Regions from separate parts of the Thiomicrorhabdus immobilis genome, predicted to be linked through region 2. Evidence: predicted binding sites of a transcription regulator. Region 2 holds the regulator's gene; the other holds the start of a gene.
What was found. Region 2 encodes PhoB, which activates phosphate uptake and scavenging genes when phosphate is short. Its sites were predicted from a motif close to GNNTGTCATAAAACTGTCANAT; they were not measured.
Positions count from the first base shown of each region.

Region 1: L6421_RS10065 (PhoX family protein) is a predicted target of PhoB. The motif match lies at 2,518-2,539, and genes of this name have one in related genera.

Region 1 covers NZ_AP024202.1:2,221,373-2,225,815, reverse strand. Annotated here, with positions in the region: gene L6421_RS10070 (Aq_1262 family (lipo)protein) at 1-272, opposite strand, end outside; gene L6421_RS10065 (PhoX family protein) at 462-2,285, opposite strand; gene L6421_RS10060 (mechanosensitive ion channel domain-containing protein) at 2,606-4,443, opposite strand, start outside.
Region 2 covers NZ_AP024202.1:723,313-727,755, reverse strand. Annotated here, with positions in the region: gene L6421_RS03170 (inorganic phosphate transporter) at 1-419, shown strand, start outside; gene phoR (phosphate regulon sensor histidine kinase PhoR) at 688-1,965, opposite strand; gene phoB (phosphate regulon transcriptional regulator PhoB) at 1,968-2,666, opposite strand; gene phoU (phosphate signaling complex protein PhoU) at 2,750-3,496, opposite strand; gene pstB (phosphate ABC transporter ATP-binding protein PstB) at 3,563-4,381, opposite strand.

The DNA.
Region 1 (4,443 bases), 1.0 Mb from region 2:
TTAATAAAGTTGGGTTTTTGCGGTGTAGTGTGACAACTGAAACAGGGGTTATGAACCTTGCCTAGTTCTGATTTTGTCTTGGTGTAGCATTGCGCAGGAATATAGGCGGAAGCGGTATTGATAATTCGGTTGTTTAACAATTCAATTTCGGTGATTTGTTCATTGTCAGATGGGGTTTGAGGGTCGGAACAGCTAGATAAGATGGTTATGCCTACGGCGACAATTACAGATTTTAAAAGAGAACGGTTAATTGTTGAGGTGCGATGCAACATGCAAGTCAATCCTTAATGAATCAAAAGTGATTTAACAAAATTACATGCCTTTTTAAAAAGGCATGTAATTTTGTTAAATGACCTTTTTGGGTTTAGTCATTTAAGCACTATGAATAAATGTAAAAAGCCTCTTTCAAAAAGAAAGAGGCTTTGAGTGATAAAGAGAGCCGAGTCTCTTGTGTTCTTGATTTACTTCAGTTTAGAGAAATCAAAAGGTCCGATATAACCCGCTTCAGATTTGGTTTCCACACCAGCAGGGCGAACGTAACTACCACTTACTTCACCGAAAGGATGCTGAACCGTCATCGTTAGGTAGCCTGTACCATTGATATCTTTATGCCAGAATGGAGAAGTCGTTTCTGAACCATGTGGTCCAGTAAAGATTCTTTCCATAGTGCCATTTTTGATGTTATAAGCCCAAGCCATATCATTTGGGTGAGCACTCGTGTCTTCACCAATAACAAGGATGTCACTGTCTTTAAGGAACGTTACGTTATCAGGGCTAGCGATACCATCTACATCACAAGTATTTCCCTCTAGAGGTGTACCTGTGTAATCAGTTGGTTTTCCTGCAATTAACCCTTTCATGCTGTATGCCGCATAGTTTGTTCCAATCATTTGGTTGGTAGCCACATCTAATGCATAAACACCACCACAACCGTTAGAAGCAACATCAATATCTCCGGCACCATCCGTCATAGAGCTACCTACATTCGACATGGCGATATAAAGCTTGTTGTCACGTTCATTGAATGTGATACCTTCTTCTTTTTTGAACTCAGTTGTTGCGCCCTTATAAGCGGCCATACGACGGGTTTCCAAGCGAGCTGCCAAAGCTTCATCAGCGGCATCAACAAGGGTATCGCCGTTGATATCTTTAAGTTGTAAACACTCAGCACCATTCGCTGTATCCGTATAAGTAAAACCTACTGTTGGACAAGTCGTTCCAGTGGGTGGTTCGGTTGCGAAAACGTCAGCAAAGGTAATACCGTCATTGGTTGTATAGTCGCTATCTGGATCTAATAGGTTTTTGATTGTCGCGTTATCAGAATGACCTAAATCAATCCACGTGATAACCGCTTCACCTAAACCGCTGTTAGAGGTTTGGTTCCACTTAGCTGCATAGAGTTGACCAGAGCTTAAATCTTCTGCTGTGTCTGCTACAAACATGAATAAGCCAACGTCAGTACCATCGTCAGAAAGATAAACCGTTTTGTTGTCAGGCATGACATAAGCTAATTCATGAGCGAAACGCCCCATTGCATAATGTTTAGCATAGTCAGGGGTTCCATCTACGTTGACTTTAACTTCTGGTGTCCAACCATAATAATAAGGGTTGTTTAAAGCGGCATTTCCCCAGTATTTGTTACTGACTTCATTATAGTAAGTACCGCCAGGTGCAGCAGCGTTTGGTTCATATTCTTCGGAACCTAAATGTGAGTTCCACGGTGTTGTCATACCTGCACAGTGAACCCAGCCACCAAACTCTTCTTTTTGGCTAACAAATTGCAATGTGTTTGCTTTAACGCTTAACTGACCTTCTGCATTTTGCTCTAATTCACTCATATACATCGCACCAGGAGCACACTCGAACTGAGCGACTGAGTAGATTTTTCCATTTTTCTGTAAGAATGAAAAATGATCAAGGCCAGATCCTGTTCCGGTATCGGTACCATTACATAGAACTGGAGAACCGTCTAATTCGGTAATAACCGTATCGGTATAGTCTTTTACAACCCCAAATGTTTCACCATTGTTGGTGTCACCAGTCTTGATAAGAGTGTGGTAGCCGATAGTTTGTGACTCACCTGCAATGGTGACTTCTTCTGTGGCACGAATACTGTTCTTTTCTTCATCAGTAATTGCAGGAGCTATCGCAGTAAAAGATAAGTCTGTTGAATAAGTTGAACCATCGATTCCATTCACGCCATCTTCAGGTGTGCAGCCCATAAGCGTTAATGCAGATACTGAAAGCGCTGTAGCAATAGCGACATTTAAAGTTTTAAGTTTCATTTAATATTCCTAAGTAGTTTCGAATAAGTGTTATTTTCGAGACGAAATTCTAAGGAGGAGTTGTTACAGCGTTATTAACTGAAGATAGAAATTTATTTAAATAAAAATGACATGAAAATAAGGAAACTGAGCAATAGGAGGTATGGATTTATTACTTTTCGTTATTTTATAAGGTATAAGTAATCACTTATGTTTTTATGGGTTGCTGAAAAACTTGGTTTGAGTGAGATTAATATTAAAATTTGATTACATGTTTTTGTCGTTCCAGGTTACTAGCATTATTTTAAAAGGGTTTAAAAAAACACCAGGCCTGGTAGGAATTATTTTGTTGGTTTTTCGCTGCGTGTTAAATGAATCTCTAGAGGCTCCGAAGTATCCAGGTGAACATCTCTTTGTGGGAATGAAACCACAATCTCGGCTTGGTTCAATTTGTCGTTAATGGCATTGCGTAACTCAGACTTAATGCCAATTAAATTTTCTATATCATTACTGAATGCTCTAAGGGTGAGTTCTAATGAATTGTCGCCAAAATTTGTAAAAATAACCGAAGGTTCGGGGTCTTTTAAGACTTCTGGGTTTTCTTGGGCGGCTTGTAAAATCAGCGCCATCGCTTGTTTAACATCGCTACCATAGGCAATGCCTACATTGATTGTCACTCGGTTTATCGGGTCAGACAGTGACCAGTTGATTAGTTGTCCGGTAATGATCTGTTTGTTGGGGATGATGAGTTCTTGTCGATCCCAGTTGACAATGGTCGTGGCACGAATGCGGATTTTTGAGACTTTACCTGTCACGCCATCCACCGTGACGATGTCACCAACTCGGATAGGTTGTTCAAACAACAAGATAATCCCGCTCACGAAGTTGGCCACAATTTCTTGCAGACCAAAACCCAAACCGACTGAAAGGGCTGCAACCAACCACTGAATGTTTGACCACTCAATTCCCAAGGCTCTAAAAATCAGGATAAAACCGATGATGGCGATAATGTATTGAGTTAACGAGCTAATCGCATAACGGGCGGCATTACTGATCGGCAGGTATTTGAGTAGGGTAAACTCTAAAATACCAGGTAGGTTTTTAGCCAATAATAGAGTGACCGCGCCTAAAACCAGGCCTTGAATCAAGTCAGCCAAGGTCAATGGAACCTGTTGGATGACACCATCCACCATTTGTGACTTCAAAAGAGGCAAGGTGCTGTCGTTGATCAAGTTTAGCGCCAGGAAGATATCGCTCCACAGCAGCCATAAACCGACCGCCAAGGCTAAAAAATAACCTAGGTTAACCGTTTGTTTGACCTGGTTGTTGAGTTTGTCGTAATTGAGTTCAGGCTCTTCAATGTTGGGCAGTTCGCTACTGGCTTTAGGCGAAGTTTCATTCTCTTGTTGTGCGGCGATTAAAGCCTCTTGTTGTTTGATGCGTTCTTCAAAATGGGCTTTGCGTTCGGATAAATAAATACCTCTGAGCAACAGTTCTCTCAACATGTAGATGATTAATATCAATCCCGCTGTCCAGTTCATGCGCTCCGCCAATACCAGTGACGAGTAGTAGTAGCCAGAAAGGGTGCTCCACGTCAAAAGTATTGGAATCACTAATAGCAGCGGGAACCAGATGAAATGCAGTTGTACCCAGCTATGTCTCTGAGCTTGATTATTCGCCATGCGCATAATGTCACTGTTTGGTGACCATAAACGATAAAACAGAATGAACAGTCCCGCCATCAAGGCAATAAAACCGAGACGTCCAATTAATTGTCGATTGGATGGGCCGACCGAATCGGTGTTCAAACCAATGATGATAATTAAGATGACCCCTATGGGAATAGCCCATTTCAGTTCGCGATAGATAGACTTAACACTGCTGATGCTCCAGTGAAAATGCTTTTCGGCTAACCCACCAGGCCTGCATACTTGCTGTAACCCGCCTAAAACGAAGATTAATACACCGGCATTCATCAGGCTATTGGTTAAACGCTGGGTGTATTCTGAGGGGGTGTTTAAATCATTGAATAGTGTCGCCGCACCCACTAAAACCAGTGGTAGCAATATGATTAGGGTAAAGGTGAAAAAAGCCGCCTTTAAGGTATAGATTAAAGAGTCGGTGCGAATCGAGATGATTTTAATGGCGCTCTGTTCAAGCTCCTCTTTAATGCGCTTAC
Region 2 (4,443 bases):
CCGTAATTGTCGCTTCACAGCTTGGCTTACCGGTCAGTTCAACTCATATTGCCGTCGGGGGTGTCTTTGGTGTCGGCTTCTTGCGAGAATACCTAAAGCGTAGTTATGCTAAAACTATTCAGCAGATTCGTGATCACCACCAAGGTGCTGACCAGCAAGAGGTTGAAGAGTATATTTGGCGTTTTGAGAATGCATCATTAGAAGGTAAAAAAGCGTTATTGGCGCAGTTAAAAGAGAAAGAAGCCGAGATATCGCTGACCAAAAAAGAACGTAAATCGTTGGATAAAGTCTACCAAAAAGAGCTAGTGAAACGTTCCGCTTTCTTGAAAATCGTAGCGGCATGGGTCATTACCGTTCCAGCTTCAGCCACCTTAGCGGCGATCATTTACTTTATGATTCGAGGCATGATGTTGCCATAAAGCTTATTAGCAACATTTTTGAACCAATCGAAAAAGGGCTTTCATCAGCCCTTTTTTTATAGCTGTTATTTATAGTTGTCATATATTGCGGGATTTATGATTGCAGATAACCTACCAGGCCTGGTAGCGTTAAAAAGGGTAAATGAACTAACACTGAGGACTAGCAAGCGATAAACCTGTGCCACGAACCTAATGAACCTAATGAACCTAATGAATCTAATGAGCCTAACGAACCTAGCTAATAACCGACCTAAACCGTCATTTCCCGTTATTTCACCGGGAATTCGCAACGAAACACACTTCCCTTACCTAGAACACTATCAATAACCAGTTTACCGTGATGACGTTCCAAAACATGCTTAACGATAGCCAAACCTAAGCCGGTACCACCAGTCACCCGCGAACGATCTTTATCAACCCGATAAAAACGTTCCGTTAGACGAGGAATGTGTTCTTGAGCAACCCCTAAACCTTCGTCCTCTACCTCATAAACGACGGTATTGTTCTCTTTGAACCAGCGTACCGAAATCGCCCCCCCTTCCGGGGAGTAACGCACCGCGTTGGAGACCAAATTCATAAAGACACTTTTCAACGGTTCGGCAAACCCTTTGATAACCAAAGCATCGTCAATATCAAAGACAAAATGATGGTTCTCATTACCGAGTTGACGGGCATCTTCTTCTAGTTGATGCAGCATCTTAGGGACATCCACCATCTCTTTGACCGCGGTAATTGAGTCCGCTTCAATTGTGGATAGCGTCAATAGGTCTTCGATAATTGCCTGCATACGCAAAGATTGGGTTTCCATATGCTCTAGAGGTAATTTCCAGGTTGTTTGATGCTCACCTGGAGTATCGAGCATCACTTCCAAATAGCCACGTAAAACCGTTAATGGAGTCCTTAACTCATGAGAGGCATTGGCAATGAAATCGCGACGGATCTGCGCTAACTGGTACAGTTCGGTGATGTCACGCACCACCAACAATTTATGACTTTCAAAATACGGAATCACTTGCATTTCGAAGGTACGGGATTGCTTGTAAAGCGAATTTAAGGTGAGTGACTTATCAAAATCCTGTAACTTCAAGTATTGGATAAACTCAGGCTGACGGATGACCGATTCGATTTTGTGCCCCACATCTTGACGACGCACTCCGATTAACGATTTGGAGACCGTATTGAACCATTCGATATGATTCCCCTCGTCTAAAGAGACGATGGCGTCTGGAATCAACATAGACGCGGCTTTGAATTGTTCTGACTTATATAAATTTAGGTCTGCGTGTTTTTCCAAGGCTCGCTGTTTTTTGGAGACCAAATAAGTGAGTTCGCTCCAAAGACCGGACGCTGGAGGGTAGGAATTGGCTTTACGGCCGTCCATCCAGTTTTCGAATTTACGCATACTCCATAGCTGGCGACCGATATAGAACAAGATGAAAATAAACAGCGACTGGATCCATAAGTCAGTTAACCATGCAAAAAACATTAATAGCCAAGCAAAAAAGACTATCCACGTCAGTTCACGTTTAATGCCATTGGATAACAAAATTAACCCTCAACCACCGAGAAACGATAGCCTGAGCCTCTTATTGTCTGAATATAATCCGCAACAAGGGTTGGCTCCAGTAGTTTTCGTAATCGACGGATATGTACATCGACCGTACGCTCTTCCACCACGACATTCACACCCCAAACATGATCAAGCAGCTGGGTTCTAGAGAAGACCCTATTCGGATGTGTCATAAAAAAATGTACCAGTTTAAACTCGGTTGGCCCAAGCTTAATCTCTTCATCACTGACATAAAAACGATGGCTTTCCAAGTCTAGACGCATATTGCCTGCGGAAATCTGATCCGTATTAGCCTTTTGATTGGATTGACGTCTGAGCAAAGCTTGGACTCTTGCCACTAATGCTCGTGGAGAGAACGGTTTCACCACATAATCATCCGCCCCGGCATCAAACCCCTGCACCTGGTCGCTCTCTTCTCCGCGAGCCGTCAGCATGATAATCGGTATATTGGCGGTTTGATCATTCTTTCGGAAACGCTCCGCCAACACAACCCCAGAGGTTCCAGGCATCATCCAGTCCAGCAAAATCAAATCCGGTTTATCGGCAAGGGCAGATTTCCACCCCTCCTCCGCATTGCTCGCTTCATTTACCGCATAATCCGATGAGGTCAATGTGAATTTCAACATATCACGGATAGCGGGCTCATCTTCAATGATTAAGATTTTATTTTGACTCAAAGTGCTCTCCAAAACAGCGACTTACTATAACCAATAACAATCAACGGCAATCAATTATACTGACTGCCATTTATCAAAACCTATTAAACCGACTCAGCATTTACATCGTCTATGAACTGCTTTAATTTCTCAGCGTTCATATTACGGACATGAAGACCTTTAACCAAGTATACAATGCTTTCACAGATATTCAGAATATGCGATGAAATGCGTTCAGCGGCACGAATCGAATAGATCATTTGCATAATATATTCAGCCAAAGCTTCGGTATTGTTATTCAGTGAATATTGAATTTCAACCAACGCCTTGGCTTTAATCGCATCGACATGGGTTTCATAATCCACAATTTCAGATAAAGCTGAAGTATCCAATTGCGCAAAACTATTCAGCACTTTCTTCAACATGGTTAAATCGATGGCGATGATTTCCATCAAGCCATTGAATCCAGGCAAAGTATCGCATGGAATCTCTTTCACTTTTGCCATCTTAATCGCCAATTTAGAGGTATTGACGGCTTCATCCCCAATACGCTCCAAATCAACCGCTATACGAATCGCACTCACCACTAAACGCAAATCCGATGCGGTGGGTTGCTGACGAGCTAAAACGCGTGCGCATAGTCGATCGATTTCGATTTCATCCTTGTTCACAGCCTTGTCTAGCTGCTTGACTTGTTTAGCTAAACTTCTGTTTTCGCCTTTAATCGCTTCAACGGCATTTTCCAACTGACTTTCAACCAGCCCGCCCATTTCAAGGACTTGGTTGAAAAGTTCTTCCAGATTGCGGTTATATTGTCCAGATATATGCGATTTAAAACCTGTTTTTTCCATGCTATCCACCCTACTTAATCTTAACTAACATACTGCTAAATTTAATTTTCCAGCCCTATGCTTAAATTAACCGTAACGGCCAGTAATATAGTCTTCTGTACGCTTGACCTGAGGATTTGTAAACAGACTATCCGTATCGGTATATTCAATTAAATCACCCATATACATAAACGCCGTATAATCTGAAACACGGGCAGCTTGTTGCATATTGTGCGTCACGATTAAAATCGTGAACTCCTTTTTCAACTCAAAAATCAACTCCTCAATCGCCAAGGTTGAGATAGGGTCCAGAGCGGAAGTAGGCTCATCAAGCAATAAAACTTCCGGCTTAATCGCAATCGCGCGCGCAATACATAAACGCTGTTGCTGACCGCCAGACATACCTAAGGCATTTTCATCTAAACGATCTTTCACCTCATCCCAAAGTCCAGCCCCTTTCAAAGCCCATTCAACAGACTCATCCAATGTCGCCTTATCTTTAATGCCTTGCAGTCTCAAACCATAACAAACATTTTCGTAGATGGATTTGGGAAAAGGGTTTGGTTTTTGGAACACCATACCAACACGACGGCGTAACGCTGCCACATCCATGTTTTTAGCGTACATATCATCGCCATGAAGTGTCATTTCACCATCGACATTCACGATATCAATCAAATCATTCATACGGTTAAAACAACGCAACAAGGTAGACTTTCCACAACCAGACGGACCGATAAACGCAGTCACACGGTTTTCCGGCAGACTCATAGTGATATTATTTAGAGCCTGTTTTTTGCCGTAATAAAGGTTCCAATTCTTAACTTCAATCGCCACCTTTTCATTTGCCAAAGACAGTTCTCTATCGTCTCTATCTAATGAAATCGATAAGTTTTGTTCGCTCATAAACTTTTCCTCAAGTTGATGACTTCAATGTCACCGCTTAATAATCTTAATTTTTGTATTCA